Regions from separate parts of the Vibrio casei genome, predicted to be linked through region 1. Evidence: predicted binding sites of a transcription regulator. Region 1 holds the regulator's gene; the other holds the start of a gene.
The links. The regulator CRP, encoded in region 1, controls carbon source genes, mostly activating them, when cyclic AMP is high. The targets are predictions, from matches to a motif close to TGTGANNNNNNTCACA.
Positions count from the first base shown of each region.

Region 2: the regulator CRP is predicted to act here: its motif matches at 13,465-13,480, upstream of VCASEI_RS03460 (NupC/NupG family nucleoside CNT transporter).

Region 1 covers NZ_AP018680.1:2,498,590-2,514,991, reverse strand. Annotated here, with positions in the region: gene VCASEI_RS11800 (aromatic amino acid transport family protein) at 213-1,418, shown strand; gene crp (cAMP-activated global transcriptional regulator CRP) at 1,558-2,190, opposite strand; gene VCASEI_RS11790 (phosphoribulokinase) at 2,432-3,301, opposite strand; gene VCASEI_RS11785 (YheU family protein) at 3,433-3,648, opposite strand; gene VCASEI_RS11780 (TIGR02444 family protein) at 3,767-4,234, opposite strand; gene VCASEI_RS11775 (ABC transporter ATP-binding protein) at 4,236-6,143, opposite strand; gene kefG (glutathione-regulated potassium-efflux system ancillary protein KefG) at 6,378-6,965, shown strand; partial or broken gene kefB (glutathione-regulated potassium-efflux system protein KefB) at 6,976-8,766, shown strand; gene VCASEI_RS11760 (YheV family putative zinc ribbon protein) at 8,798-8,998, shown strand; gene slyD (peptidylprolyl isomerase) at 9,158-9,730, shown strand; gene VCASEI_RS11750 (SlyX family protein) at 9,815-10,039, opposite strand; gene fkpA (FKBP-type peptidyl-prolyl cis-trans isomerase) at 10,493-11,287, shown strand; gene VCASEI_RS11740 (helix-turn-helix transcriptional regulator) at 11,513-12,217, shown strand; gene tusD (sulfurtransferase complex subunit TusD) at 12,247-12,633, shown strand; gene tusC (sulfurtransferase complex subunit TusC) at 12,633-12,986, shown strand; gene tusB (sulfurtransferase complex subunit TusB) at 13,009-13,290, shown strand; gene rpsL (30S ribosomal protein S12) at 13,477-13,851, shown strand; gene rpsG (30S ribosomal protein S7) at 13,964-14,434, shown strand; gene fusA (elongation factor G) at 14,601-16,402, shown strand, end outside.
Region 2 covers NZ_AP018680.1:697,170-713,571, forward strand. Annotated here, with positions in the region: gene metQ (methionine ABC transporter substrate-binding lipoprotein MetQ) at 1-484, opposite strand, end outside; gene VCASEI_RS03395 (methionine ABC transporter permease) at 543-1,226, opposite strand; gene metN (methionine ABC transporter ATP-binding protein MetN) at 1,216-2,250, opposite strand; gene gmhB (D-glycero-beta-D-manno-heptose 1,7-bisphosphate 7-phosphatase) at 2,525-3,082, shown strand; gene VCASEI_RS03410 (ABC transporter permease subunit) at 3,390-4,418, shown strand; gene VCASEI_RS03415 (ABC transporter permease) at 4,421-5,470, shown strand; gene VCASEI_RS03420 (extracellular solute-binding protein) at 5,491-7,359, shown strand; gene VCASEI_RS03425 (ABC transporter ATP-binding protein) at 7,411-8,448, shown strand; gene VCASEI_RS03430 (ABC transporter ATP-binding protein) at 8,448-9,446, shown strand; gene VCASEI_RS03435 (MliC family protein) at 9,505-9,897, shown strand; gene VCASEI_RS03440 (YitT family protein) at 9,988-10,590, opposite strand; gene glyA (serine hydroxymethyltransferase) at 10,989-12,239, shown strand; gene VCASEI_RS03450 (DUF5363 family protein) at 12,426-12,602, shown strand; gene VCASEI_RS03455 (TatD family hydrolase) at 12,602-13,405, shown strand; gene VCASEI_RS03460 (NupC/NupG family nucleoside CNT transporter) at 13,630-14,883, shown strand; gene deoC (deoxyribose-phosphate aldolase) at 15,406-16,179, shown strand; gene deoA (thymidine phosphorylase) at 16,261-16,402, shown strand, end outside.

The sequences.
Region 1 (16,402 bases):
TGATACTCTATATTGAAGTGAACCCAGAGTGAGAGATTGCTCTGGGTTTATTTTTGTTTACACTGTGTAATTATATTTTTACACCATAATAAAAGCCCGTTTTGAGTCAATATTGTCGAATGTTTAATCGATATATTGATATGTCACCTCGATTTACTTCTTATAAGTGGTAACCTTTCAGCTTAATATTTCATTAAAAAAAGAAAAAGTAGATGAGTAGTTCAAAGATTCTAGGCAGTACTTTGATTATTGCGGGCACCACGATTGGTGCTGGTATGTTGGCATTACCTATTGCTTCCGCAGGGTTAGGTTTTAGCACGTCTTTAATCATCATGATTGGGATGTGGGCGCTAATGGCTTATACCGCATTGCTCATGTTAGAGCTGCACCAACATGCCGATTACGACGCCACTCTACACTCGTTAGCCAAACAATTTTTAGGTGATAAAGGCAAATGGGTTGCGACGTTTGCCATGCTATTTCTTTTTTATGCGCTATGTGCAGCCTACATCGCGGGTGGTGGCGGTCAGTTTAATGACAAATTACATAACTGGTTTGCCATTGATGTATCCAATGGTGTTGGAACGTTAATCTTTACTATTTTAATTGCAGCGATTGTGACCTTTGGTACTTCATCGGTAGATAGAGTTAACCGCGTGCTATTCACCTGTAAACTAATCGCTATGGCGGTCATGCTGTTCTTCTTAACGCCTAATATTCAAGCGGTTCATCTACTTAATATGCCATTAGAAAAAGGCCTGATTGTGGCTGCATTGCCAGTGATTTTTACCTCTTTCGGTTTTCACGGTAGCATTCCTGCGGTAGTGCGCTATTTAAACCTTGATATGAAAGCTTTGAAGAAGGTGATGGTTTTCGGTTCTTTATTGCCGCTAGTGGTTTATATCTTATGGCAACTGGCCACGCTAGGTGTAGTTGATCAATCAACATTATCTCAAGCAGGTGATGTGACAGCATTAGTCGGTACGTTATCTCAAGTGATTCATAGCTCGGCTATTTCACAAGTAGTCTCCGTATTTGCCGACTTAGCATTAATCACCTCTTTCTTAGGTGTGAGTTTAGGGTTATTTGAATTCTTAGGCGACAGCTTAAATAAAAACCAAAGCAAAGGTGGCCGTGTTGGTATTGCGCTAGTGACCTTTGTGCCGCCATTGTGCTTTGCATTATTTTACCCACAAGGTTTTATTATGGCGCTTGGCTATGCGGCGATCGCATTGGCGATACTCGCTATTTTATTGCCGGTGACGATGGTGATGAAATCTCGTGTACAACACCAAGACAAGCAAGCTTTTACTGTTTCAGGTGGTACGCCAGCCTTAATGCTGACACTTACCGCTGGCATCGTTATTATTGTGCTACAAGTGATGATTAGCTTAGGTGTGTTGCCAGCGATAGGGTAGGTTTTCGGTTTCGAGGTATTTGAGTCATAAGAAGTAAAGCTCAAGCTTCGAAAAGCTAATATAAAATAAAAGCCACTGAATCTTTTAAGTCAGTGGCTTTATTTCTTCTTACGGGGTTATCGTTATCTATAAACGAGGATTAACGTGTACCGTAAACCACGATGGTTTTACCGTGGGCTGAAATCAAATTTTGCTCTTCTAGCATTTTTAAGATGCGACCAACCGTTTCACGTGAACAGCCAACAATCTGACCGATCTCTTGACGAGTGATCTTAATTTGCATGCCATCTGGGTGCGTCATTGCATCTGGTTGTTTCGCTAGGTTTAGTAGCGTTTGAGCGATACGACCTGTCACGTCTAGGAATGCTAAGTCACCAACTTTTTGGCTAGTGATTTGCAGACGTTTTGCCATTTGGGCAGAAAGACGCATCAAAATATCAGGGTTAACTTGGATAAGTTGGCGGAATTTCTTAAATGAAATTTCAGCCACTTCACAAGGAGATTTGGCTCGAACCCAAGCGGTACGCTCTTGGTCTTCTTCAAATAGGCCTAATTCACCAATGAAGTCACCTTGGTTCAAGTAAGACAAAATCATTTCTTTGCCTTCTTCATCCTTGATTAATACTGCCACAGACCCTTTTACGATGTAATAAAGGGTTTCTGCTTTCTCGCCAGCGTGAATCAAAGTACTTTTTGATGGGTACTTATGGATGTGACAATGCGATAGAAACCACTCTAATGTTGGGTCAGTTTGAGGTTTACCTAGAACCATAATTTGTTACTTCCTCTACAAGGCTTGCTCAGTTTTGAGTCATTCATCCTGAGACCGGCTAAACTGGTCAAATAGAATAGGTGTTAATTGTTATAGCTGCAAGTTGTTTGCAGTAGCCTATAAATACTACCCCTTTCTTGCTGTGATTTCTTGACTTTGATCGGATCAGATAGGGAAATTCGGCAGTGAAAATGTGCACGAACTCACACTCTGGATAGTCTGCGTGCTTTTGCCATGCATCTTAACCAATTTTTCCAGTTTCGATCAGTTGATGAAGAATCGGTTGAATGATCAATTCCATGGCAAAACTCATCTTACCACCCGGCACTACTAAGGTATTATGGCGAGACATAAAAGATCCCTCTATCATGGCAAGTAAGTATGGGAAGTTGACATTTTTAATCCCGCGTAAACGAATAACCACAAAACTTTCATCGAGGCTTGGAATGCCTTTGGCATTAAGTGGATTTGAGGTATCAACCGTTGGAACGCGTTGAAAGTTTATATGGGTGCGAGAAAACTGAGGAGTAATGTAATTTAAGTAATCATCCATGGAGCGAACAATAGAATCCATGACGGCCTCTCGTGAATGGCCACGATCTCGGGTATCTCGGACGAATTTTTGGATCCATTCTAAGTTGACTATCGGAACCATGCCAATCAGAAAATCAACATGTTGAGAGACATTGACATCCCCATCCACGACACCACCATGTAAGCCTTCATAAAAAAGTACGTCGGTATTTTCTGGGAGATCTTGCCACGGCGTAAAGGTGCCTGGCATTTGATTATAGGGGACTGCTTCATCAAAGCTGTGGAGATAACGACGAACTTTTCCTGCCCCATTTTGCCCATATTTTTTGAAAAAATCGGCTAGAGAAGGAAAATCATTGGCTTCGGGGCCAAAGTAACTAATGTGTTTGCCTTGTTCTTTTGCTTTTCGAATGGCGACGTCCATCTCGGGGCGTGTGTAGCGATGAAAGCTGTCCCCTTCAACCCACGATGCTTTAATATTCATCATATTGAACATTTTTCTGAAGGTTTCTGAGGTGGTGGTGGTACCTGCACCTGAAGAACCTGTTACTGCAATAATGGGATGTTTCGACGACATAATAATCCTTCATTCCGACTTCAATAATGAAGACCAGTGTAGGGGAATGTTAGGCAAGAATAAATAGTGGTGAAGATGTGTCGTGATGAATACTCAAATATTTATTGGCCGAAAAGTCGGGAGGTTGAGGTTCATTGCAATTCATTAATCGCTTTGATATCAACGCTTTCATGTAATTCTGAAAAAACAATTGCAATGCTTCCTGCCTGTAATTGAGCTTTAACTTGTTTTATTTTGGTGTCCAGTGACGTTTCTTGCATGCCGTAATCCGTGCCTTCACGTAAAATGAATTCTTTGATGAGGTTTTCTAAGGTGTCGGGATCGATTTGTTGCCAAGGAATAATCATAAATACTGCTTTTTTTATCGGTGAGAAAGAGAGGTATTGGTAAAAACATAGCTATTGGCGAAAAATAGAGTAATGGATGAAAAATAGATTGATTGATGAAAAAGACCGGTGAAGCACATTAGCGGCGAGAAGCGGTAGCATAAAAATGCTCACACAAATGTTTGGCATCTTGTTTCAAACAATATTGGTGAGTCATTGGTATGCCTTGTTGTGGTGTCAGAGTTAGTTGATTGAGGCATGTGACTAAATCGGATTGTTGCTGGCGCTCAAGTTGAAGTTCAAACTGAAGTGACTCACGGTACAAGGTGTCGGGTAAATGCGGTTTGGCTTTACGACGATAATAACGGAACTGGCTTAATAAACTTTGTGTTCGGTCAATGGCGGTTTCCAATTGGATCCATTGATCTTCAGAGAAGGCTAGTTCATGCTCATCGAGCCATTTTAATAACAAAATTAAATTGACGTTACCTTGATGGTGATTTTGTAGATGTAAACACGCTTCTTTGATGTCACGCACGCTGTAATGCTGCAAACTAAATTGCCATAAGCGTTCTAAGGTGAGAGGAAGCGGTGAGTATTGATTCATATTATTGGTTGAGTGATTCCAGTTCTTCTTGCAATGCCATCCATTCCATTTCAACGTCTTCGAGTTGAGACTTTCGGCTAGCTTGAATGGTTAATACTTCAGTGAGTTTAGCTTTATTTTCATCTTGATAGAGTGATACATCACTTAATAGTTGTTCAGCATCGGCCAACTCGGTACCTAGTTTGTCCATTTTCGTTTCAAGTTGTGTCAGTTTTTTGCGAATTGGTGCAGTTTGCTTGCGTAATTCTGCTTCTAAACGTTTTTGTTCTTTACGTGCGTTGGCGCTATTAATACTTGGTGTGCTATCAACATCGCCTTGTGCCTCTTTTTTGTCTTGTTTTTGCTGATCAGTGAGCCATTTATAATAGTCGTTTAAATCCCCATCAAAAGGGGCAACTTGCTGTGAGTCAACCAAATACAAATCATCGGTGGTGGCGCGTAATAAATAGCGATCATGGCTCACGATAACCATCGCCCCTTCAAAGGTTTGCAGTGCCATTGTTAGGGCTTGGCGCATATCCAAATCAAGGTGGTTGGTTGGTTCATCGAGCAGCAATAAGTTCGGCTTTTGCCATACAACTAAGGCTAGAACCAAGCGAGCTTTTTCGCCACCTGAAAATGGTGCGACTTTGTCGAGTGCTTTTTCACCTACAAAACCAAAGCTTCCGAGGTAATCGCGCAGTTGTTGCTCGGTATGATTGGGCGCAATTTGCATCATGTGTTGTAAAGGTGTTTCTTCGGGATGCAGTGTTTCTAATTGATGCTGGGCAAAATAGCCAATTTTTACCCCTTGAGAATAGGTAAGATCGCCACTTTGTGGATTCAGCTCACCAGAAAGCAGTTTAATTAAGGTGGATTTACCTGCACCATTGCGACCGAGTAAACCAATTCGGCTGCCCGGAACTAGATTGAGTCGAATATGTTTAAGGATAAGGTTATCCCCATAACCTGCGGAAACTTCATCCATCATCATGATTGGATTGGGTAAAGCAGAAGGCTCCCGAAATTCAAAGCTGAATGGATTATCGAACTGAGCGGGGAGAACTTTCTCCATTTTTTCTAAGGCTTTAATTCGGCTTTGTGCTTGGCGAGCTTTCGAGGCTTTGTAACGAAATCGATCAATGTAGCTTTGCATGTGCGACATTTGTTTTTGTTGCTTAGAATACATCGCTTGTTGCTGCATTAATTTTTGCGCGCGTTGGGTCTCAAATGAGGAGTAGTTGCCGGTGTATTCGTTGAGTAGTTGATTTTCTACATGAATGATTCGACCGACAATAGGGTCGAGAAAATCCCGGTCGTGCGAAATTAAGATTAACGTGCCAGGGTAGTTCTGTAGCCATTTTTCTAGCCAAAGTACGGCATCTAAATCTAAGTGGTTGGTGGGCTCATCGAGCAATAATAAATCTGAACGGCACAGTAGAGCTTGTGCTAAGTTTAAACGCATACGCCAGCCACCAGAAAATTGCGTTAAACTCCATTGCATTTGAGCTTGGCTAAAACCTAAGCCATTTAATAATTCAGCGGCGCGAGCTTTAATGGTGTAGCCACCGACTGTTTCGATTTTGCCGTGCAACTCAGCGACTAAATTACCATTATCGTCTTGTTCTGCTTTAATCAGGGCTAGCTCTAATTGGCGATATTCACGGTCACCATCAATCACATACTCTAATGCTGCGCGTTCTAATGCTGGGGTTTCTTGGGCAACCCAAGCCAATTCCCAATACGAAGGCATTTGGAAATTACCCGCATCGATAGAAAGCTCATCTTTCAATAATGCAAATAGGGTGGATTTACCACAACCATTTTTGCCAACAAGTCCTACTTTATCGCCAGGATGAATGGTGGCTGAAGCCTGTTCTAATAATGGTTTTCCACCGCGAAGCAATTGAATATCTGAAAATGTAATCATAGGAGTCTTATCTAAGGTTTTGCGAATGAAAAGTTAAGCGAAACGGACGCAATGTGCGCCTTGAATAGTAGGCGTTTCAAGGATAAATGTCGATCAATAAACGATTTACGATCGGATGAATTTACGTGATAAAGTGTCGGGGTTTCCTGATAACGAAACAGAGTTGTGTTGAGGTAGTTATACTTCTAATTATGGGACATCAAATTTTGCAGTGTAGATTGTATGGAGACAGCGATGTCAGATCACGCTCAACAACAAAGTCAAACTGAGGCGACAGACGTCGCGTTACCACGTATTTTGGTGATTTATGCCCACCCCGATCCTGAACATTCCGTGGCCAACCAAATTCTACTGAAAGCGATAAAAGATCTACCACATGTGCAGATCCACGATCTTTACGCTTGTTACCCTGATTTTTTTATTGATGTGGCCGTGGAGCACCGTTTGTTGCTGGAACATGATTTGATTGTGTTCCAGCACCCCATGTTTATGTATTCATGCCCAGCTTTAATGAAAGAGTGGATGGATACTGTACTTGGCAAGGGATTTGCATTTGGTAAGGGCCGAGCATTGCAGGGAAAATCTTGGCGTAGTGTGATTACCACTGGTGGTCAAAAAGAGGCGTTTTCAGCTCAAGGCTACAACCAATATCCGCTGGAACAAATTTTGCAGCCTTTTGAGCTAACCGCTAAGTTATGCCAAATGAATTGGATTGAACCTTTGGTTTTATATTGGGCAAGGAATGTGCATCAGGCACAGAGAGTAGAGCATGCGCAAGCCTACCGTCAGTGGCTAATGAACCCGTTTGAGTTATCTCAGTAGAGGGAAATATATGGCATCAACAATTGATTTTTTACAAAGCGGCGTGGTGTTCTTATCGGCAGCAGTGATTGCCGTTCCTCTTGCTTAACGTTTTGGGCTTGGTTCTGTTTTAGGGTACTTACTGGCTGGTATTGTGATTGGTCCTTGGGGGTTAGGGCTAATTAGTGATGTAGACAGTGTGATGCATTTCTCTGAGCTGGGGGTTGTGTTGCTTCTATTCTTGATTGGCCTTGAGCTAAACCCCAAAAAATTATGGCAAATGCGCATACCTATTTTAGGATTAGGTGGCGCTCAAGTGGCGGTGACCACATTAATTATTTCTGCGATTGCGAATTGGTTTGGCATTAGTTGGCAAAATAGTTTAGTGATTGGAATGGGGCTTGCGTTGTCTTCGACGGCGATAGCATTACGAGTTATCGAAGAGCAAGGACTAGCAGGCACTGAAACAGGGCAATCTGGCTTTGCTGTTTTATTATTCCAAGATATTGCGGTCATTCCTATGTTAGCAATATTGCCTTTGTTGGCTGGTAATGTTGGTGGGGATTGGTTAGATGCGGTGTGGATGATTGGAGGGGTGTTGGCTCTATTAGTGGGCGGGCATTATTTATTGCGTCCAATTTTCCGCTATGTGGTGATGAGCCGAGTCCGTGAGCTTTTTACTGTTGCGGCTTTGTTGCTGGTGATTGGTATTTCCGTCTTAATGGAAAAACTGGGTCTATCTATGGCTCTAGGGACATTCTTAGCGGGAGTACTATTGGCAGAAAGTGAATATCGCCATGAGTTAGAAAGTGCTATTGAGCCATTTAAAGGGCTGCTACTTGGTTTGTTCTTTATGTCGGTAGGCATGGCTGTAAACCTTGATTTACTCATTCATTACCCTTTGAAAATATTGGCAGCAGTAGCAGCGTTAGTCAGTATTAAAGCGCTTATTCTTTACATATTAGCTCGCCTTATGGGGACAAGAGCTAAAGCGCGAAGCAGAATGGCGGCAATTTTAAGTCAAGGGGGGGAATTTGCTTTCGTATTATTTACCGCCGCGACAGGTCATGGTTTGCTTGGAAGCGAAGTGAGTTCTTTTTTATTAGTGGTGGTTAGTTTATCGATGATGACCACGCCACTTATTTTGCTGGCTCAAGAGAAATGGTTTAATCGGACGATTAATATTTCGGATAATATGCAGTCTGATGTGATCAATGAAGAACCTAGAGTCATCATTGCTGGCTTCGGTCGTTTTGGACAAGTGGTTGGACGTTTGTTATACGCTAACAAGATCCGCATCACGGTATTAGAAAGTGATGCCAGCCAAATTCAGTTATTAAGAAAGTTTGGTTATAAAGTGTATTACGGTGACGCCACTCAGCTAGATTTATTAAGAGCAGCAGGTGCTGAACAAGCTGAAGCGATTGCTATTTGTACTGATTCACCCGATGAAGTGTTAAAAATTGCGGAGCTATGCAAACAACACTTCCCTAATTTGAAAATTTTAGCGCGTGCGCGAAGCCGAGTTGAAGCGTATCGGTTATTGAATATGGGGGTAACCTTATTTTCACGAGAAACCTTTTTAGGGGCGCTAGATTTAGGGCGCCAGGTATTGACTCAACTTGGCATGCATCCTTATCAAGCTAAGCGTGCTGAAGCGCATTTTCGCAAATTAGACACCACGATGCTCAAAGAATTATTGCCATTACATATGGAAGATAAAGACATGGGGATCCGGGCCAAAGAAGCGCGTAAAGAATTAGAAGAAATTTTTGATCGTGAGATGGAAAGCGATCGTCAAACCCAAAATCATTGGGATTAAATCGATCCAATAATGGAAATATGGAATTGGCATGATAATCAAAAAAAGATTCATTGCTGGGGCGAGTTGCCCTATGTGTAAACAGCCTGATAGCTTACGAGTTTGGGAAGAAAACCAGATTGAAGTGGTTGAATGTGTAGAATGTAATTATGTTGAGCAAAGAACCCCAAAAAAGGTAGAAAAAACACCTAGGGCGACAGATCAGATGATAGGTATTTTTAAACCTGATTAAAGGCAGGGTTTTAAGTGAGTTCTGGAGCATTTTTTATCAAGGTAAATGAAAATAAACACAGTGGATCGATTGAAATTTGCCGTGCTTATCCCCATTATCTTGCACATAGAGATTAAGTGCTCACACATTCTCAACGCTTAATCTGAATTTGGAGCGAATATGAAAATTGAAAAGAACGTTGTAGTTAGCTTGGCTTACCAAGTGAAAGTAGAAGACGGTGTTGTGGTTGATCAGTCAACAGTTGAAGCGCCACTTGATTACTTGCATGGCCACAATAACCTGATTACAGGTTTGGAAAATGAACTACTAGGTAAAGCTGCAGGTGATAAATTCACAGCAACGATTGCTCCAGAAGATGCGTATGGCGAGCACAGTGATGATCTTGTTCAACGTGTACCTGCGGATGTTTTCCATGGTGTTGAGCAAATTGAAGTGGGTATGCGCTTTTTAGCTGATACAGATCAAGGTCAAATCCCTGTTGAAATCACTGAAGTCGATGGTGATGAAGTCGTGGTTGATGGTAATCATATGCTTGCGGGTCAAACCTTAACATTTGATGTAGAAGTGGTTGCTGTTCGTGAAGCAACAGAAGAAGAAATTGCTCATGGCCATGTACATCAGGCTGGTGGTCATCACGGACATGATCATGATGGCGATTGCTGCGATCATGACCACGGCCATGAAGAGAAAAAAGAAGGTTGTGACGGAAATGGCGGTTGTGGCTGTCATTAATTCTTAAGAATATGAAAACGCCAGCCCACTCAGGTTGGCGTTTTTAGTTGAATGACAAGTTTCATTGAATAACAAGTATTACGATTAATAATGCGGTGGTGGTGTTTCTTCCGATGGATCCGCCAAGTTAGAAGCGTCTAAGTTTTTGACTTTACCGACGACAAACTTCATTTGATCTTGCATTCTAGTGATCAGAAGTTGTTGCTGGCTTAGTGCATCATTTAATTCACTAATGGTTTGTTCTTGGAAGGCGACCTGACATTCAAGATCATTAATGCGTTGCTGAAGTTCAAGATTGTCTGAAGTCATGAAGATCACTTTTTATAGTTAAAGAATGGATGATACCCTGAGTGCTAAAAATTATACCTGAATATTCAAAGACTGTAGATCTCTACTTTCATCAATGAATAAGTAAAATGAATGCGATAAAGTACAAGAATATAGGTAATAAAGCGCAATAAAGAGTTCATTTTTATGAAATAGAGTGAACTTTGCTAAAAAAAAACACTCTCTTAACAAAGAGTCGATACGACAACGCAATAGTATGACAACATCAATAATATGTGATTTCCTACTAAATAATTGTTTTATAAGTAAGGTATAACGCTGTAATTGATATACGAGGGGATTATATTTACTGCTGGTTATTTTTTGTAGCAACCAGTACAAATAGTCTCTCAACTAGAGCTAAAGGCGCTAGTATATTGCTTCAATCATTTTTATAAATCATAACGATGGTTCGCCATCATGCTGGAGAATTTAATGAAACCGATTTTTAAAGTATCGCTGCTAGCGGCAACTGTACTATTAGCTGTAGGCTGTCAAAAAGAAGAATCGAAAGATGCAAAAACAACAGCGCCAACAGAGCAAGCTCAATCTGCAGCTTCTGCAACGAATCAGTACCAAACGGATGATGAGAAAGCAGCTTATGCAATCGGCGCATCTTTTGCTAATTACTTAAACACAAGCATTGAAAAGCCAGCTGAAATTGGTATTAACCTTGATAAAACCATCGTTTTAAAAGGTATTGAAGATGTGTTTGCTGGTAAGTCTGGCATGAGCGAAGAAGAGACTCATAAAGTGCTTCAAGAGTTAGACAAACGTGTGTCTGAAAAAATGCAGTCTCAAGCGGCTGAAAAATCAGCTGCGAGCAAAAAGGTCGGCGATGAATTTCGCGCTAAATTTGCAAAAGAAGACGGCGTAAAAGAAACCAAATCAGGTATTCTTTACAAAGTTGAAAAAGAAGGTACTGGTGCGACACCAAAAGCGACGGATACCGTTGTTGTAAATTACGAAGGTACGTTGGTTGATGGAACTAAATTTGATAGTTCTTATGATCGAAAAGAACCAGCTACATTTCCACTTAACCGCGTTATCCCTGGTTGGACGGAAGCCGTTCAGTTAATGAAAGTTGGCTCTAAATACCAAGTGGTTATTCCGCCCGAGCTAGCATACGGTGAGCAAGATACTCCAACGATTCCGGCTAACTCTACGTTAGTCTTTGAAATCGAACTGATGTCAGTTAAAACTGAACAAGCACCTGCTGCTGCGAAATAAATATTTAGTGATAAATTAGCTAAAAATAAAGAAGGCTCATCAATCGATGAGCCTTCTTGTATCTGCGATTGTAAATACATTACAAAACTTATCCTTAACCATTATATTGAAGTTACGGCAATCTCTAACTCAAATTTTCTGATAAACTTACATTCATTTGTTGAAGTACTATCTGATTACTAGCCGTAATTATATCCAGAGGTGTATGTGAATAGTTCTGAAATTATGCATTCTGAAGCATTGTTGGAGATGGAGTCTGTCTATGTTAGACCTTTTTCTGATCACGATAAAATTATCTTACATTCTTACGAGGCCGTAGTAGATGGCTTAGCCAGCCTAATCGGTAATTATTGTGAGATTGTTTTGCATTCTTTAGAAGATCTCAATACATCGGCGATTAAAATTGCTAATGGTGAAAATACTGGCCGTCAAGTGGGTTCACCCATTACCGATTTAGCATTAAAAATGTTGAAAGATATCGAAGGATCACAACGTAATTTCTCGCGATCGTATTTTACTCGAGCGAAAGGCGGGGTATTGATGAAGTCAATCACCATTGCCATTCGTAATGGTGAGCAACGTGTTATTGGATTGTTGTGCATTAATATCAATTTAGATGCGCCTTTTTCGCAAGTCTTGCATGCTTTTATGCCAACAGCCGAAGCCGAAGAAGCTGCATCATCGGTCAACTTTGCTAGTGATGTTGAAGAGCTGGTGGATCAAACAGTAGAAAGAACGATTGAAGACATTAATGCGGATAAATCGGTATCGAATAATACCAAAAATCGTCAAATTGTAATGGATCTGTATGACAAAGGTATTTTTGATATTAAAGACGCGATTAACCGGGTCGCCGATCGTTTAAATATCTCCAAACATACGGTTTATCTCTATATTCGCCAACGTAAAGTTGAGGATGGTGAAAAGTGAGTCAATGCTTAACGGAACCTGAAAAAATTCTGACTTATACTTTGGTGGTGAATGGTTCGGTTTATGGCAGCCAATCGGCGAGAAACGCCTATCTTTTTGCTTGTTCTTTACTTGAAAGAGGGCATAGATTAGTCAGTGTTTTTTTCTATCAAGATGGGGTTCACAATGCCTCTAGTCTAGTGTTACCTGCTAATGATGAATTCAATTTACCCCAAGCATGGCAGCGTTTATCAAAAGATCACAATGTGAGACTAGAATCCTGTGTGGCGGCCTCATTGCGTCGAGGAATCGTCGATTCACATGAAGCTAAGGTTCATCAATTACCCACGAGCAATACTGCTGAGGGATTTGAATTAGCAGGCCTAGGTGGGTTAGCGGAAGCTATGCTGATACAAGATAGAGTGGTACAGTTCTAATGCGATTAGGTTTTGTTTTTCGATCATTTCCTCATTCAAATACAAAGGGCCGAGAGGGGCTAGATGCATTATTGGCGGCGTCTGCATACTGTGAAGACATTGAAGTTTTCTTTCTTGGCAACGGTGTTACTCAATTGGTTAAGGAACAAGCCCCAAAACAAATATTATCACGCGATTATATTTCAGCTTTTAAGTTGCTTGAATTGTACGACATTGAAAAGATTTATGCCTGCAGAACATCACTATTGGAATTTAATTTATGCTCCGATAGATTCATTATTGATGTTGAAGTGTTGTCTTTTGAAGAAATCAATCATCGCCTTCATAATTGTCAAAAAATTCTGACATTTTGATGCGATTAAAGGGCCGATTTTTATGCTTCACATAATTAAATCCATCGATGCGATTGAAGCTTCCATCCAATTTAGCCATCCAGATGATCAATTTATCTTAGTAGAAGATGCCGTTTATGGGCTAATTAGTCAAAAAGTGCTCATCGGTGTATTAAAAGATCATCTTGATCATTGCTATGCGTTAGAGTCGGATATTCAAGCAAGAGGGCTGAGTTTTCAACTTGTATTGACAGGTAAGGTTATTGATTTTAATGGATTTGTTTTTCTTAGTGAAAACCATCAACAAATAATAACTTGGGAATGAATCACCATGTTGAGTCTATTTATTTGTGCATTATAGAAAAAAGTATCACTCTTGATTGTATATTTCTTGACACACTCCCCCTTGATGAATAAAATTTTGCGTCCCTATTTCTCTCTTGTGTAAATGCAGTGAGTAGGTAGGGTTAGATTTTTCACAAGCTTATTTTCGTAAATCAGGAGCTATTTAATGGCAACTATTAACCAGTTGGTACGCAAGCCACGTGTAAAGCAAGTTGTTAAAAGCAACGTGCCTGCGCTAGAAGCGTGTCCACAAAAACGTGGTGTATGTACTCGCGTATATACTACTACTCCAAAAAAACCGAACTCAGCATTACGTAAAGTATGTCGTGTTCGTCTAACTAACGGCTTTGAAGTTACTTCATACATCGGCGGTGAAGGTCATAACCTTCAAGAGCACAGTGTTGTTCTTATCCGTGGTGGTCGTGTTAAAGATTTACCAGGTGTGCGTTATCACACCGTTCGCGGCGCATTAGACTGTGCTGGCGTAAACGACCGTAAACAAAGTCGTTCTAAGTATGGTGTTAAACGTCCTAAGTCTTAATGTTCACTTTGAAAAAAGTAAGCGTTAAGTAAGGCCAAACACTAAATAATATATTTTGTTGAAAAAACTGAAAAGTTTTGGATAACCTGAAGAAGACAACGGAGAAACATCCATGCCACGTCGTCGCGTAATAGGCCAGCGTAAGATCCTTCCAGATCCTAAGTTCAAATCTGAATTGCTGGCAAAATTTGTAAACATCCTTATGGTTGATGGTAAGAAATCAACTGCTGAAAAAATTGTTTACACTGCACTTGATTCTATGGCTGAGAAATCTGGTAAAGATCACTTAGCTGTATTCGAAGAAGCTCTTGAAAATGTTCGTCCAGCGGTAGAAGTTAAATCTCGCCGTGTGGGTGGTTCAACTTACCAAGTACCAGTAGAAGTTCGTCCGGTTCGCCGTAACGCTCTTGCTATGCGTTGGTTGGTTGAAGCTGCGCGTAAGCGTGGTGAAAAATCTATGGCAATGCGCCTAGCTGCTGAAATGCTAGATGCGTCAGAAAACAAAGGTACTGCTGTTAAGAAACGTGAAGACGTTCACCGCATGGCAGACGCGAACAAAGCGTTCGCACATTACCGCTGGTAATGTCTTTTTAGTACTGCAAGGTTCCTTGCAGTACTTCTTTAGTTCCTATGCTTATGCTAGGAACTATTGCTATATCTATTGCAAGCAAATATTAGTAAAGCAGTGCTTTTAACCGATAGACTAGATATAGCAATAGTCCCTAAGTCTCTAATAAAAGGATTCAATCGTGGCTCGTAAAACTCCTATAGAGCACTACCGTAATATCGGTATTGTTGCTCACGTAGATGCAGGTAAGACAACCACAAGCGAACGTATTTTGTTCTATACCGGACTTTCTCACAAAATCGGTGAAGTTCACGATGGTGCAGCAACCATGGACTGGATGGAGCAAGAACAAGAGCGCGGCATTACAATTACTTCAGCCGCCACTACGACGTTTTGGCGTGGTATGGAAGCTCAGTTTGCAGATCACCGTATCAATATTATCGACACTCCTGGACACGTTGACTTTACCATCGAAGTAGAGCGTTCTCTACGTGTACTTGATGGTGCGGTTGTTGTGTTCTGCGGCTCATCTGGTGTTGAACCTCAGTCAGAAACAGTTTGGCGTCAAGCGGATAAATATCACGTACCTCGTTTGGTGTTCGTGAATAAAATGGATCGTACTGGCGCAGACTTCTTGCGCGTGGTTGAACAGATCAAAGATCGTCTAGGCGCAACGCCTGTTCCCATTCAATTGAATATTGGTGCGGAAGAAAACTTCCAAGGCGTTGTTGATCTTATTAAGATGAAAGCAATCAACTGGAATGCTGCTGACCAAGGCATGACTTTCACGTACGAAGATATTCCAGCAGATATGCAAGAAATGGCCGAAGAATATCGTACAGAACTTGTTGAAGCGGCAGCGGAAGCCAATGAAGAGCTAATGGATAAGTATCTTGAAGAAGGTGAACTGACAGAAGCTGAAATCAAACAAGGTCTTCGTACTCGTACCCTTAATAATGAAATCGTATTAGCGACTTGCGGCAGTGCATTTAAAAATAAAGGTGTACAAGCTGTTTTAGATGCAGTGGTTGACTTCCTTCCTTCCCCAATTGATGTTCCTGCAATTAAAGGTATCGATGAAGATGAAAATGAAGTAGAGCGCCACGCCGATGATAAAGAACCGTTCTCAGCGTTAGCATTTAAGGTTGCAACTGACCCATTTGTGGGTACTTTAACTTTTATCCGTGTTTACTCAGGGGTTGTTGAAAGCGGTAAAACGGCTTACAACTCTGTGAAGAAACAACGTGAACGCTTAGGTCGCATTGTTCAAATGCACTCAAATAAGCGTGAAGAAGTGAAAGAAGTGCGAGCTGGTGATATTGCAGCCATTATTGGTCTTAAAGATGTGACTACAGGTGAAACACTGTGTGACCAGAACCATAAAATTGTTCTTGAACGCATGGAGTTTCCAGATCCAGTTATTCAGATCGTTGTAGAGCCAAGCTCTCAAGCTGATCAAGATAAGATGACTATCGCTCTCAGTAAACTAGCGGCAGAAGACCCATCATTCCGTGTTGATATGGATGCGGAAACTGGGCAGATCCTGATTTCAGGTATGGGCGAACTACACTTAGATATCATCGTTGACCGTATGAAGCGTGAGTTTAACGTGAATTGCAACGTTGGTAACCCACAAGTAGCTTACCGTGAAACAATTCGTGGTACGGCGAAAGCGGAAGGTAAATTTATCCGTGAGTACGGTGGTAAGGGTCAATACGGTCATGTATGGCTGAAACTTGAACCATCAGAAGTAGGCGAAGGCTTTGTCTTTGTAAATGAAATTGCCAATGGTATTGTGCCGAAAGAGTTCGTCACTTCAATCGCGAAAGGCGTTGAAGAGCAGATGAATAATGGTGTACTTGCTGGCTATCCTGTTTTGGATGTCAAAGTTACATTATTTGATGGCTCTTACCATGAAACAGATTCAAGTGAGATGGCGTTTACAATCGCCGCCTCGATGGCTTTCAAAACGGGTGCACTTGA
Region 2 (16,402 bases), 960 kb from region 1:
TAGCTTGTAAGCCAGACTCTTTGCTTAACTTGATTAACCCTTTTTCTTGAAGAAGCAGTAATGCACGACCTTCATTGGTTGGATCGTTTGGAATCGCGATGCTGTCGCCTTTTTTCAACTCATCAAGAGATTTGATTTTTTTAGAGTAAGCGGCAATTGGGTAAACAAAGGTATTACCGACCGGCTTTATTTTATAGCCACGGTCTTTAATTTGTTGGTCAAGGTATGGCAAATGTTGGAATGCGTTTGCATCAATGGATCCATCATCAAGCGCGGCATTTGGGATTACATAATCTGAAAAAATCGTCAGTTTTACATCTAGGTTGTATTTATCTTTCGCTACTTTTGCCGCCACTTCTGCCACTTGTGCTTCTGCACCAGCAATCACACCTACGTTGATAGTGTTGCTGGCAGCATTTGCTGTGCCCGCTAAAAGTAGTGAGGTTGTGATGGCAGCAGCGCTGAATAAATTCTTCAATTTCATAGTATTCTCCATATATAAATGAGTTTTGAATTTTTATAATGTATGACGTTATTCTTTCTTAGCGGTGATCAACTCGGCTTGCGATTTTATCCCCGACCATTTGAATAATTTGAACCACAATCACCAGTAAGATAACGGTGAGAAGCATAATGTCTGGTTGATAGCGTTGGTAACCATAACGCATGGCGACATCGCCTAATCCACCACCACCAACCGTACCCGCCATTGCTGAGTAACTGACTAATGTGACTAAGGTTATCGTGATGGTATTGACAATAGAAGGTAAGGCTTCTGGTAGCAATACTTTACCAATAATTTGTAGAGGACTTGCGCCCATTGATTGAGCAGCTTCTACTAGGCCGCTTGGAACTTCGACTAAAGCGCTTTCGACTAAACGAGCAATAAAAGGAATAGCACCAACGGTTAAAGGCACGATGGCTGCCGTTGTCCCAATAAATTTACCAATTAATAATGTGGTAAAAGGAATAATGGCGACCATAAGGACTAAGAACGGTACTGAGCGACCAATATTTACAATCGCGCCGAGTACCAAGTTCACCAAACGGTTTTGCAATAGCCCACCTTTTTTGGTGATGTGCAAAATAACGCCCATTGGAATGCCGACTAAAAAGCCAATTAAGCCAGCAACCCCAACCATGTAAAGGGTTTCCCAGGTTGCGCCCCAGATCAGGCGGAAAGTGCGGTGATCGTAATACCAATCCATGATGTGATCATAAAACATAGCCAAGTACCTCGACTTTTATATTGTGTTCTTTTAAGAAGGCCAGTGATTGTTCGACTTGGGCTTGATCACCAAAAAATTCTGCAACCATTAAACCAAAGCGAACGCCGCCTGCATAATCAATATCAGCATTTAAAATACTCACATCGACATTGAACTGACGTGATAATTGGCTGACAGCTGGAATATCAATTGAAGCACCGGTGAACTCTAAGCGAACAAGTGGTACTGAACCTTCAATTTGAGTCGCTTGTAAGCGAGCCTTGTAGTCATCCGGAATCGATAGATCGAGCGTTGAACGAATAAACTGTTGCGCTAACTCGGTTTTAGGATGGGCAAAAATATCACTGACTAAACCCTGTTCCACTAATAAGCCACCACCAATAATGGCAACTTTGTCACAAATGCTTTTCACCACATCCATTTCATGAGTGATAATCAAAATGGTCAGATTAAGCTGTTTGTTGATGGTTTTTAGTAGCTCTAAAATAGACTTTGTTGTTGCAGGATCTAGAGCACTGGTTGCTTCATCGCATAGCAGAACTTTTGGCTCAGAGGCTAATGCGCGGGCAATGGCGACACGTTGTTTTTGTCCACCACTTAAATTGGCAGGATAGGTATCGCGTTTGTCAGACAATCCAACCAACTCAAGAAGCTCTGTTACACGTTGATTAATTTTGCTAGAAGATACTTTGGCTAACTCTAAAGGCAGAGCGATATTGTCAAATACACTGCGAGAAGAGAGCAAGTTGAAATGTTGGAAAATCATGCCGATATTACGACGAGCTTGACCGAGTTCCTTTGATGATAATTTTGTTAAATCAACACCATCAACGATAACTTCACCCGAAGTTGGTGCTTCTAACATGTTTACGCAACGGATAAGCGTACTTTTTCCAGCGCCGGATGAGCCGATAACGCCAAAGATTTCCCCTTGAGGGATATGAAGATTAATGTCGACTAAGGCAGGGATTTCTTTACTGCCTTGGTAAAACATCTTGTTGACTTGATTAATTTCAATCATTTAACAACCTGAATTGGTAATACGTTCCATATATTCTTTTTACATTGAGGGATTAACTCAGTGTAAAAGCGCATTGAGTGTGCGATTTGATAGATGATGCTATGGTTTTCATAGGTTCAAGTCAATAGATATTTTTACGTCTAGATGGCTAAACAGGAATAAGCTAGTGAAGAAGATTATAAAGCGTGTAATAATTGCAGCTATACCCAGTCAATTGGTTATACAAGCCTATTAAGCCAGTTTTCTTATCCCCGACCCGAAGAGAGAGTGTATTTTGTCTAAACCAGCTGTTTTTATTGATCGTGATGGCGTGATTAACGTCGATCATGGCTATGTGAGTAAAGTCGATGATTTTGAATATATAGAAGGTGTATTTGATGCGACGAAAGCTATAAAAGCGTTAGGCTATCAGTTGGTATTGGTGACAAATCAATCAGGCATCGCTCGTGGTTATTATTCTGAAAAAGAATTTTTAACCTTAACGGAATGGATGGATTGGAACTTTGTGGATCAAGGTGTTGAGTTCGATGGTTTTTATTATTGCCCTCATCATCCTGAAGGCTCGGTCGAAAAGTATACTCAAGTATGTGATTGTCGCAAACCAGCAGTTGGTATGTTCATATCTGCGCAAGAAGAGCTTGATATTGATATGGTGAGTTCAGTGATGGTCGGTGATAAAGCTGATGATATGAAAGCGGCAATTTCCGCAGGTGTAGAAACTCGAATTTTAGTTCGTAGCGGTAAAGAAGTTACAGAAGAAGCCGAGAAATTGGCTACCGTTGTACTGAATAGCATTAAAGATGTGCCGAAATATTTAGCAGAACATAAATAAACGATTATTCGAATTTTGTTTTTGCTGGTGCCACTTCTTTCTTAAAGGCCATTTTTGTGGCCTTTTTGTTTACCTTGGTTTTTTATTTCTTAGTATTAATCACAACCTTTTTATCCTTACTAGCCATTTTATGGCTTCCCTCGTACACTCAAGAAGGTGAAGTTAAACAGCAAGATAAGAATCAAACCTTCGAAGGCTAAAGCTTTTCAAAGTACACTTTTTTTAAATAGTAAGTTTTTAAAGCATAAATGCTTAAAGTGCAAAGTACCAACAAGGAACGTGGATCAATGAAGACAGGCTGGGCTGGATGCTAGCGTATATTTTAAGAAGACTACTATTAGTTATTCCTACTTTTATTGGCATAACGTTGCTGATCTTTACGCTTACTCGCTTTGTCCCTGGTGGGCCGGTTGAGCGAATGCTGCTTAGTTTGCAAATGAAGCAGGGCGATAGCGCGGTATCGAGTGGGTTAACTCATTCGAGTAATAGCGTGTTATCGGATGATCAAATGGCGGAACTTAATGCATTCTATGGCTTAGATAAACCTATTCCTCAAGCCTATTGGGAATGGTTGACCAAGCTTGTACAGCTCGATTTAGGGGAGTCGACTCGCTATTACGAACCGGTCACCGACATGATTGCAGAGCGTTTACCTGTCTCTTTATTCTATGGCGGAATGACGTTTCTGATCAGCTATTTGATTTCTATTCCTCTTGGCTACGCCAAAGCATTACGACATGGTAGTGTGCTTGATGCCTCTAGTTCGATCTTTATTTTTGTTGGTTACGCCTTACCCGGATATGTCATTGGCGTTTTGCTGCTGAGTCTATTCAGTTTTCATCTTGAATGGTTCCCTATGGGGGGCTTTCTTAGCGATGATTTTGATGATTTCACCCGATTTGAACAAGCCAAAGATGTGCTTTGGCATGCAGTTTTACCTTTATTTTGTTATCTGATTGGTGATTTCGCTTTACTCACCATGACTATGAAAAATAACTTAATGGAAAATTTAGCCGCCGATTATGTACGAACCGCTATTGCTAAAGGACTACCTTTTAAATTGGCGGTACGTCGCCATGCTCTGAGAAACAGTTTGATTCCGGTGGCCAGTTCGTTTGGTAATTCATTAATGTTCTTTATGACGGGCTCCTTCTTGATTGAAGTGATTTTTAATATTAATGGCATAGGTTTACTGGGGTATGAATCGATCATGGAGAGAGATTACCCTGTTGTGATGGGGCTTTTTGCTATTAATGCTTTAATGCTGCTGATTGGCAATATTTTGTCTGATATTTGCGTAGCCTTGGTTGATCCTCGCATTAAGTTTGGAGCTTAATTATGAATGTTATTGTCTCCAATCCTTTGACTCTTAAAAAGATAAAGCGCTTTAAAGCCATTAAGCGAGGTTATTGGTCATTATTGGTCTTAACTTTATTATTTATTCTCGCCTTGTTGGCTGAAGTGTTAGTGAATAGCCGTGCTTTAGTGGTGAAGTATGAAGGGCAATGGTATTTCCCAACTTACGCGGATGTTATACCTGGAACCGCTTTTGGTTTAGGGTATCAATCAGAAACCAATTATCGACAATTACAACGATTCCTGAATGATCAAAATGGCGAGAACGTTATTATTATGCCGCTTGTACCTTGGAATCCTTATGAGCAAGATTTCGATGGCGATTTTCCCCCAGCGGCCCCAAATGCTGAAGCGAAGCACTATTTAGGGACCGATACCATCGGGCGTGATATTTTGGCTAGGCTTTTGTATGGATTCCGGATTGCCATGGGTTTTTCATTACTAACCATGATCATCTCTTACGCCATTGGGGTTACAGTCGGCTGTATTATGGGGTTCTGGGGCGGTAAATTTGATCTGTTTTTTCAGCGTTTTATTGAAATTTGGTCAATGGTTCCGTTTTTATATGTGATCATGATTTTGGTATCGATCATGCAACCCAGTTTTATGCTTTTTACTTTTATTAATGTGTTATTTGGCTGGATGGGCATGACGTGGTACATGCGAACCATGACTTATAAAGAAAAAGCGAGGGAATATACTTTAGCCGCGAAAGCGTTAGGAGCCTCTAACTGGCGAATTTTATTTCATCATATTTTGCCTAATACTATGGTCATGATTGTCACTTTAGCTCCCTTTACGATTGTGGCTAATATCAGCGCCTTAACCGCTTTGGATTATCTCGGTTTAGGTTTAATGCCACCAACACCAAGTTGGGGAGAACTCTTACAGCAAGGGAAGTCGAATTTAGACGCCCCATGGATTGCTATTTCTGTGGTGAGTGCCATTGTTTCGGTATTGATTATGGTGACTTTTATTGGAGAAGCCATTCGAGAGGCCTTTGATCCCAAGCGTTATACTAAATATGTTTAAAAATTGTTTAAGGATGAAGCATGACATTACGCATTAAACCAAGCACTAAATACTGCCGATGGACACCTTTATTATCCTTGAGTTTGTCTTTGGGAGTGTTATTTTCAACGGTTGCTATTCAGGCGGCACAATTACCCGAAGGATTGACTTGGCAGACGAATTCAAGTGATCCCATTTTTTCCTCTCCGGATGCTCAGTTTGGCGGAACCTACCGCACTTTTATTACTAGTTTCCCACAAACCTTTCGTCTTGTCGGTCCTGATGCTAATGGGGCTTTTGCTGCTTGGACACGTTCGGCTTTGGGGCTAGTCGATAGGCATCCTAATACTGATAATTGGTTACCTTCGATTGCTTCATCGTGGGCATTTGGCGATGATCATAAAACGGTTTATTTCAAGTTGGATCCCAAAGCGACTTGGAGCGATGGTAAGCCTATTACCGCTGATGATTTTACCTTTATGATAAAAATGATGCGCTCAAAAGACATTGTTGACCCGTGGAGCAATGATTTTTATATCAATGAAGTTAGCGATATTATTGTTTATGATAAATATACGATTGCCGTGGTATCGGGTAAACCTCGTAACCCTGATGAATTGATGGATTACGTAAATCTTCGTCCGATCCCTGCACATTTCTATGCCAGCCCGAAAAAAGATGCGAATGGCGATGGCATTGCGGATGATTTTGTACGCCGTTATAACTTTAAACCAGAACCCACTTCGGGGCCTTATTACATTGATGACATTGATAAAGGTAAAGCGGTTACCTTTAAGCATGTAAAAGATTGGTGGGGATATGAGAATAAATACTATCAACACCGGTTTAATGTTGAAAAAATCAATATTAAAGTGATTCGAGATCAAGATATTGCCTTTAAATATTTTGAGAAAGGTCAGCTCGATTCTTTCCCATTATTGCGCCCAACACTTTGGCATGAGAAAGCCGTTGGCGAGGCTTTTGATAAAGGTTATATCCATAAAGCTTGGGCGTTTAATCAAGCGCCAGTTGGGGCCGGTGGCATATGGATTAACACCGCGATGCCATTGCTTGATGATATTAACGTACGTATGGGGTTAGAGTATGCGATAGATTATGATGGCATGATTGAAAAAATCTTACGTAATGACTATGTACGCAAGCCAAATCCGATGGGGACAGGGCATGGTGATTACGATAATACAGAGATAACCGCGCCGAAATTTGATCCAAAATTGGCCGCATCTTATTTTGAAAAAGCCGGATTTACTCACATTGGTGCTGACGGTATCCGTGAGAATAACAAAGGCCAGCGTTTAAGTTTCGCCATTACCTATTCCACACCAACACATACCGCAAGAGTGGCGTATTTACGAGAACAAGCGAAGCTTGCTGGCTTGGATATTACGCTGAATTTGATCGATGGTTCGAGTATGTTTAAGTTCGTTTTAGAGAAAAAACATCAGCTATCATTTCATGATATGAGTAATTCTAAAATTCCAGTTTACTGGCAGTATTTCTCATCAGATAATGCGAATAAGCCTCAAACGAATAATTTTACTAACTATTCTTCTTCACAACTCGACGAGTTGATTGATCGTTATCGTTCAGAATTTGATTTAAATAAAAAATATCAATTATCCCGCCAGATCCAAACGTTAATCAACGATGCCAAAGTGATTATCCCTGGTTATATGGTGCCTTATGCCCGCGAAGGTTATTGGCGTTGGATGAAATTACCAAAAGAGATGGCGACCAAACAAACGGAATCGTTATTTAGTTCGAATGGCTTTATGGGGACATTCAGCACTTTTTGGATAGATGAAGAAGTTAAAAAAGAAACGAAAGCAGCCATGAAATCGGGTAAAGCCTTTGAAGCGGTGACCATCGTGGATGATCGATATAAGTAGATACAAGGAGAGTTATCCCATGTCGAATTCGAAAAGAGTAATGGGAAATTAATGATAATGGATTCGGTATTAACGGTAACTGATCTGTGCACGGATTTTTTGACCGACGACGGTATCGTCCGGGTACTTGATGGTGTGACTTTTCATGTGCCAAAAGGGAAAACGGTTGGATTGGTTGGCGAGTCTGGTTGCGGGAAAAGCGTGACAGCAATGTCGATAATGGGCTTGCTGCCAAAGCCTTTTGGACAGGTGGTCTCTGGCGTAATTGCATACCATGAATCCACTCAGACACATGATCTTACTCAATTGCCAGCAGAAAAAATGTACCACATGCGTGGTAATCATATTTCGATGATTTTCCAAGACCCCATGACCGCACTTAATCCGGTGCATACCATTGGCAAACAGTTAATGGAAGTTTACCATCTTCATCAACCCAAACTAAAGAAGAAGCAACGTTACCAATTAGCGTTAGAAATGCTAGGAAAAGTCGGTATCCCTTCAGCAAAAGAGCGCATGTTGTCTTTTCCCCATCAACTTTCAGGGGGAATGCGTCAGCGGGTGATGATTGCTATTGCTTTGGCGTGTGAGCCTGATGTATTAATTTGTGATGAGCCAACGACGGCATTAGATGTGACGGTGCAAGCTCAAATTTTAGATTTAATGAAATCATTACAACAAGAAAAGGGTATGTCGATTGTCTTCATTACTCATGACTTAGGTGTTGTCGCTGAAATGTGTGATCAGGTTGTGGTGATGTATGCTGGTAAAGTTGTGGAACAAGCCGATGTATTTGAGCTATTTGATCACCCAAGCCATCCTTATACTCAAGGGTTACTTGCTTCGATGCCAAGCTCTTACTCGATTGCGAAGTCACTATTACCGACGATAGAAGGAAAGGTGCCAAGCTTATCGGACATGCCAATAGGTTGTCGGTTTGTAACACGTTGCCTCTATCAGCAAAAAAAATGCCACCAACAATCTCCCCGTTTATTTGCTAAAAACACCGATCATTTAATCAGTTGTCATTACTGGGATAATCTACAGCTCAGCACAAGTCAGCAACGCAATATGAAAGAGAATAAATAATGAGTGAATTATTACGAATTGATAATTTAAAGCAGCATTTTTATTCCGGTAAAGATCTATTTAAAAAATCGTACACCGTTCATGCGGTTGATGGGATTTCATTAAGTGTTAATAAAGGTGAGACTCTTGGTATTGTTGGGGAATCGGGGTGTGGTAAAAGCACTTTAGGTCGAAGTTTGCTGCGTTTATATGAACCAACCGCTGGCAATATTTTTTTTGAAGGGCAAAACATTCGCGATCTTAATAGCCAGAAAATGCGTTCTTTGCGTCAAGAGATGCAAATGATATTTCAAGACCCTACCGAATCACTCAATCCGCGCCATACCGTTGGAATGATCTTAAAAGAACCGTTTGTCATTCACAATTTGGGAACAAAAGAAGAAAGGCAGCTGTGGGTGGCTGAACTATTGATTAAAGTTGGCTTAACGCCAGATGCTGCTGAGCGTTATCCTCATGAATTTTCTGGCGGACAAAAACAAAGAATTGGCATTGCAAGAGCGATTGCGCTTAAGCCTAAATTAGTAGTGTGCGATGAATCAGTTTCGGCTTTGGACGTTTCTGTTCAAGCACAAATCTTGAATTTATTACTCGTATTGCAAAGAGAAATGAATTTAACGTTGATTTTTATTGCCCATGATTTATCCGTAGTTAGGCATGTTTCCGATAATATTGCGGTAATGTATTTAGGCAAAATTGTTGAATATGGCGATGCACAAACGATTTACCAGCAACCTAAACACCCTTATACACAATCATTGTTGTCAGCGATTCCTATTACACACCCTAAATATCGGGATGCTCAATTACGGTTAAAAGAGTTAGGGGTTGGGGAAAGAATTTTACTGAAAGGGGATATTCCCTCACCCATTAATGTTCCACCGGGTTGCCGCTTTGCTTCTCGCTGCCCACACGTCATGGCAACATGCACACAACAATCACCAGATTTAATAAAAAAGACACAATCAGAACAATCAATAGCTTGTTTTCTTTACACTTGAATTCATTGAGGTTACTTGGGTATCGTTAGATTATTATATTTACAATTGAGGAATTTGGATGAAATCGTTAAAAATCGTATTGGCAGGCAGCTTATCAATATTTGCTTTGATGGGGTGTACCACTGTTGAAGAGAGCCCTAAATCTGAAGTCAAAACGACAACATTGGTTAATGGCATTGAAGTGACAAGTGTGGCATATAAGTGTCGAATCAATCAATCAGAAAGTGAACTTCAAGGTAAACTTGAACAACCATTTTTGATTGAGTTTTCAAAGAATGACCAAGCGCTATTAGTTGCCCATGAAGGTTCTTATCCATTGGTGAGGGTGAGGTCGGCTTCTGGCTCTAAATATGAATCTTTAGATAAAAGGAACATGTTTTGGGGAAAAGGTAACCAAGCCAGTATTACCTTTAATAACGAAACCTTTACCGATTGCTTTACCGTAAAATAAAGCTGAGATTGCAGAGTAAAAGGGTAGATAACCATGTTTCTGCCTTTTTATTGCTTTTGAATAAGTATTTTGGGGATAAAACAATCGTGATTATGGTTGGTATCTTACCGTATATCGAGCCGGTTTGTGATTCATCGTCAGAGTAATATTCAAAATAATTGCGCCTAGTATTGATAATGCAATGATCCAGCCAGAAACAAAAAGCAGCGAAGCTAATACGATGCTGCAATCCAAAATAAGCTGTGTTTTTCCTACTGATATTCCTGTTCTATCTTGAATTAATAAACACATGACATTAAAGCCCCCTAAGCTGGAACGATGACGAAATAAAATCAACATCCCTATGCCGATTAATAACCCACCTGCGACAGCGCAAAAAAGATCGTTAATGAGGTTGAATTGGATCACATAATGTAAGTTATCGGCAAAAAGGGAAACGAGCGCTCCCGAGAGTAAACTATTCATCGCAAACTGTCGGCCAAAACGCTGCCAAGCCAAGGCATAGAAGGGTAAATTAATAAAAAAGTAAAGCGTTCCAAAAGACAATAGGCTCAATTGACTGAGTAATAATGCTAAGCCTGCTGTACCTCCTGTGAGTAATTGTGCTGACGATAAAAAAAATACGCCTAGGGCAACCATAAAACTGCCAACGATAAGTGCAATGCCATCTTCTTTTTTTGAGTGTTTTTCCATCATTTATACAGTCAAGTTATCCATAACTGATGAGAGAGTAATAATGAATGTTCTTTTTTGAAAGTTCCGCACATAAATTGATGTTAAGTTCGTGTATTTTAAATTTTACATAAATGTAAAGTCGAAAGCGCTTTTTTATACTTATATTGTGTGATATTCCATCACTATTAAGTTTCTTCACTTTGGCTATGTGCTTTTTGCGTGTAGAAATTTCGTATTGATACTTTCTGATATGGATCAAATTAGGTAGAATAGCGCCATCTTATTGCGGTGACGAAAACGTTTGCGTTTGGTGGGTTGCTGCTTTTTGTAGAAATTAATCTTTTTATATGAATATGAGTTTTCGCTCATGTATCAATTTTTGAGAACTTTCAGCCTATCTGAGTCAGGAGATACAAATGCTTAAGCGTGACATGAACATTGCGGATTATGATGCGGCGTTATTTACCGCTATTCAAGAAGAAACACTTCGTCAAGAAGAGCATATTGAGCTTATCGCTTCAGAAAACTACACAAGCCCACGTGTAATGGAAGCACAAGGTTCTCAACTTACGAACAAATACGCGGAAGGTTACCCTGGTAAGCGTTACTACGGTGGTTGTGAGTTTGTTGATAAAGTCGAAACATTAGCGATTGAGCGTGCTTGTGAATTATTTGGTGCAGAGTATGCGAACGTGCAACCTCACTCTGGTTCTCAAGCAAACAACGCGGTTTATATGGCGCTATTAAATGCGGGTGATACTGTTTTAGGTATGAGCCTTGCACACGGTGGTCACTTGACTCACGGTTCTCCTGTCAACTTTTCTGGTAAGCTTTATAACATCATTCCTTACGGTATTGATGAAGCGGGTCAAATCAACTATGAAGAAATGGAGGCTCTTGCTATCGAGCATAAGCCGAAAATGATCATTGGTGGTTTTTCTGCGTATTCTCAAGTATGTGATTGGGCGCGTATGCGTGAAATCGCAGATAAAGTGGGTGCTTATTTCTTTGTTGATATGGCGCACGTTGCAGGTTTGATTGCCGCAGGCGAATATCCAAATCCAGTTCCACATGCCCACGTTGTCACGACTACAACGCATAAAACCCTTGCTGGTCCTCGTGGCGGTTTGATTCTTTCAAATGCAGGTGAAGATCTGTACAAGAAACTGAACTCTGCTGTCTTCCCTGGTGGTCAAGGTGGTCCTCTAATGCATGTTATCGCAGCAAAAGCGGTGGCGTTCAAAGAGGCATTAGAGCCAGAGTTTAAAGCTTACCAATCTCGAGTTGTATTAAATGCAAAAGCAATGGTTGCTGAGTTTATTGCTCGCGGCTACAACATTGTTTCTGGTTCGACTGAAAATCATTTGTTCCTTGTCGATTTAATCGACAAAGACATTACAGGTAAAGAAGCGGATGCTGCATTAGGTTCTGCCAACATCACGGTAAATAAAAACTCAGTACCGAACGATCCACGTAGCCCATTCGTAACATCTGGTATTCGTGTAGGTTCGCCATCAATTACTCGTCGTGGTTTTACGGAAGACGACGCGAAAAATCTTGCTGGCTGGATGTGTGACATTCTAGACAACATGGGTGATGAGTCTGTGATTGAAGCGACTAAGGCTAAAGTATTAGATATCTGTAAGCGCAAGCCTGTTTACGCATAATTGGTTTGAGAGTCGTCACTGCACAATTTTCACTGGGATACTGGTACTGAAATAGCAGTGTAGAAATATGAAGCCCCAATGGTTTGCTCATCATTGGGGTTTTTTATACCCTTAGTATTTGAAGCTGCAGTTTTTATTGCTTTGGTTATACTAAATAGACATCAAGAATAAAAAGGATCGCTTATGTTGTTTACTTGGATTAAGCATTGGATAGCTCGTTATGATCGTTGGTGCGAGGAGCTCGGGTTAACACCGGAATACAAACGTAGTTGCTGCGTTCATAAGGTTGACCCTGCACATGGTCAAGCGAAATATGAACAAGTAGACGAAAAGAAAGATCCTAAAAAAAGCCTCCAAGCTTAATGAATGGTTCTTCATTATCATTGGTTGATACGCATTGTCACTTTGATTTCTCTCCCTTTAATGACACACAAAAAGAGCTTGCGAGTGCACAAAAAGCGGGTGTGCATAGTATTATTATCCCTTCTATTGGTGAAAGTAATTGGTATCATACTCAACAGCTTGCTGAGCAATATTCTCCGTTGTATTACGCACTTGGCTTGCATCCATACTTTATTGGCCAACATAATGACAATGCCCTCGAACAATTAAGAGTTTGTTTAGATTCCCGAACCGAAAAATGCGTAGCGGTTGGAGAGTGTGGTCTGGACTTTATGCTTGATGATAATCGATTAATACCAGAGTTAATCGATAAGCAATTTAGGTTGTTTGATGCCCAGATCCAGCTTGCTATTGAATATGAATTACCTCTTATTTTACATGCCCGTCGTTCTCACGATAAGGTTTTGCAACGTCTACGCCATTTTAGACCTAAAAAAGGTGGCGTTATTCACGCTTTTTCAGGAAGTTACCAGCTGGCAATGGAATATGTGAAATTAGGATTCTATATTGGAGTTGGTGGTGTGATTACTTATCCAAGAGCTAAAAAAACACGAGATACTATTGCGAGGTTACCGATATCAAGTTTACTACTTGAAACGGATGCTCCTGATATGCCTCTGTCGGGATTTCAAGGGCAAGCGAATCACCCCTCCCAAGTCTTAGGGGTTTTTGAGTCATTATGTTTACTTAGAAAAGAAGATAAATCTGAACTTGAGCGATGCCTGTTTCATAACAGTTGTGAATTATTTGCGATCCAGTTATAAATTTAACGAGCTTTGTGCAATCGTTTGCTTTGTTGTCAATATATAAAAAGCAATCGATTGGTGATATAGATCACGTTGATTTATGTTTTTCACGATTTTTTCATTAACTAATGTGACCTTGGTATTACTTTGTTAGTAATTGTCAGAGTATAATCGCCACCGCTTTTAGTTAACGACATTTTAATTTTTATAACTCAACACAACAAATAAGGAAGCCATATACCATGAGCCTGGTTATGAGCATCGTTGGTATGATCGTTTTACTGCTTATTGCAGTTTTACTATCTGACAACCGCAAAGCTATTAATTTAAGAACTGTTGGTGGCGCATTTGCTATCCAATTCCTGCTTGGTGCATTTGTACTGTACGTTCCTTGGGGAAAGGATGTACTAAATGCAATGACAAATGGCGTTCAATATGTCATTGATTTCGGTAATGAGGGGATTGGGTTCCTATTTGGTAACCTTGTTAACTTCTCTGTTGATGGAATTGGTTTCATTTTTGCGTTTAAAGTTTTACCAACTATCATTTTCTTCTCTGCACTTATTTCTGTGCTTTATTACCTAGGTATTATGCAACTGGTCATTAAAGTGCTTGGTGGTGCATTGCATAAAGCATTAGGAACTTCTCGTGCAGAATCTATGTCTGCAACGGCGAATATTTTTGTTGGTCAAACCGAAGCACCTTTGGTCGTTCGTCCATTTGTTCCTAAAATGACGCAATCTGAATTGTTCGCAGTAATGTGTGGTGGTCTGGCTTCTGTGGCTGGTGGTGTAATGGCCGGTTATGCCGCAATGGGCGTTCCTCTTGAGTACTTAATTGCCGCATCTTTCATGGCCGCTCCTGGTGGTTTATTGTTTGCGAAAATTATGAAGCCAGAAACCGATGAGCCAATTGATCAGCTTGAAAACATTGATCAAGCGGGTGAGGATAAACCTGCTAACGTGATTGATGCCGCAGCAAGTGGTGCATCTTCTGGTTTGCAACTTGCTCTAAACGTCGGTGCAATGTTGTTAGCGTTTGTTGGTCTTATCGCATTAATTAACGGTATTTTAGGTGGCGTTGGCGGTTGGTTTGACATGCCTCACCTAACGTTAGAATTAATTTTAGGTTGGTTATTTGCACCATTAGCATTCTTAATCGGTGTACCGTGGTCTGAAGCAACGCTTGCTGGCTCATTCATTGGTCAAAAAGTGGTGGTTAACGAATTCGTGGCTTACTTAAACTTTACCCCTTACTTACAAGATGGTGCGGCGGTTGTGTTGTCTGAAAAGACAAAAGCAATCATTTCATTCGCACTATGTGGTTTTGCTAACCTTTCTTCCATTGCGATTCTATTAGGTGGTTTGGGTAGCCTTGCTCCTAACCGCCGTAAAGACATTGCACGCATGGGTATGAAAGCTGTTGCCGCGGGTACATTATCTAATTTAATGGCTGCGACAATTGCTGGTTTCTTCCTTACGTTACAAGCAATGTAAGTTAAGGTTTCTTTATATAGACGCCATGACGATAGAGTTTAAAGCCGTAGCATTATTTGCTACGGCTTTTTGTTTTTAATATGGGAGACAGAAAAGAGTAGTAGGTTGCTCAAAAAGCCTAGCAGGAACATTTACCTTGAGTTCTTTTTGAGATACAAACCGTTTGCGTTCAGGATAATCACTGACCAAATGGGATTAATCAGTATAATCATCAGTGAATTCTTACTAAATGGAATGAAGCTTAGAATGAAACTAAGTGGTTTAGTGAGATATGTTCACAACACATGATGTGTTAGCAGCCAGTTATCCGGCTTTTCTGGTGATTTGGTTGGCGGTGACAAGGATTGCAATTAGCCCATTATAGGTGCTAAGTCTTCAAGGAACCAAGTCCGTTCATTTCAGACAGCTTGGTAGGGTTCTTATAAAGAATGAGAATCACACTACACTTGTTGAAGTTGTATAAATCAACACCTCAAGTGTCCACTGAGTTGTCATAATAATTTTTTGATATCGGAGATAGAAATGAGCGATTTACAAGCAGCGGCGTTACGTGCACTAAAATTAATGGATCTCACCACGTTGAATGAAGACGATACGGATGAGAAGGTGATTGCTCTTTGTAAAGCAGCAAAATCACCGGCTGGTAATACGGCCGCCATTTGTATTTATCCACGTTTTATTCCGATTGCGAAGAAAACATTACGTGAACAAGGTACACCAGACATTCGTATTGCAACGGTAACAAATTTTCCACACGGAAATGATGACATTGAGATTGCGGTTGCTGAAACGAAAGCAGCGATTGCTTATGGCGCCGATGAAGTCGATGTGGTTTTCCCTTACCGTACGCTGATTGCGGGCGATGAAAAAACCGGTTTTGAATTAGTGAAACAATGTAAAGCCGCTTGTGGTGATGTTTTACTGAAAGTCATTATTGAAACGGGCGAGTTGAAAGAAGAAGCTTTAATAAAACGTGCGTCACAGCTTTCTATCGAAGCGGGTGCAAACTTCATTAAAACGTCAACGGGTAAAGTACCGGTTAATGCAACGCCAGAATCGGCTGAAATTATGCTCAATGTAATTAAAGATATGGGTGTTGCTAAAACAGTTGGATTTAAGCCTGCTGGAGGCGTTCGTACCGCTGAAGATGCTCAAGAATATCTAGCGATGGCCGACCGTATTTTAGGTGCGGATTGGGCGGATAATATGCACTATCGTTTTGGTGCATCTAGCCTACTTGCTAATCTACTGAATACGCTTGGTAAAGGCGAAAAAGCGGCGGAAGGCGGCTACTAATCCGATGTAACTCTCAAAGTGTTGCCCGTATTTTATGGACAACACTTTGGTTTCCCGTTTCTATTTCAATAGGATAGTGCTATGTATCTTCCTCAAGAAATTATCCGTAAAAAACGTGACAATGAAGTGTTAAGCGCTGAAGAAATCAATTTCTTTATTCAAGGTGTTGCAAATGACATCATTTCAGAGGGCCAAATTGCGGCTTTCGCGATGACTATTTTCT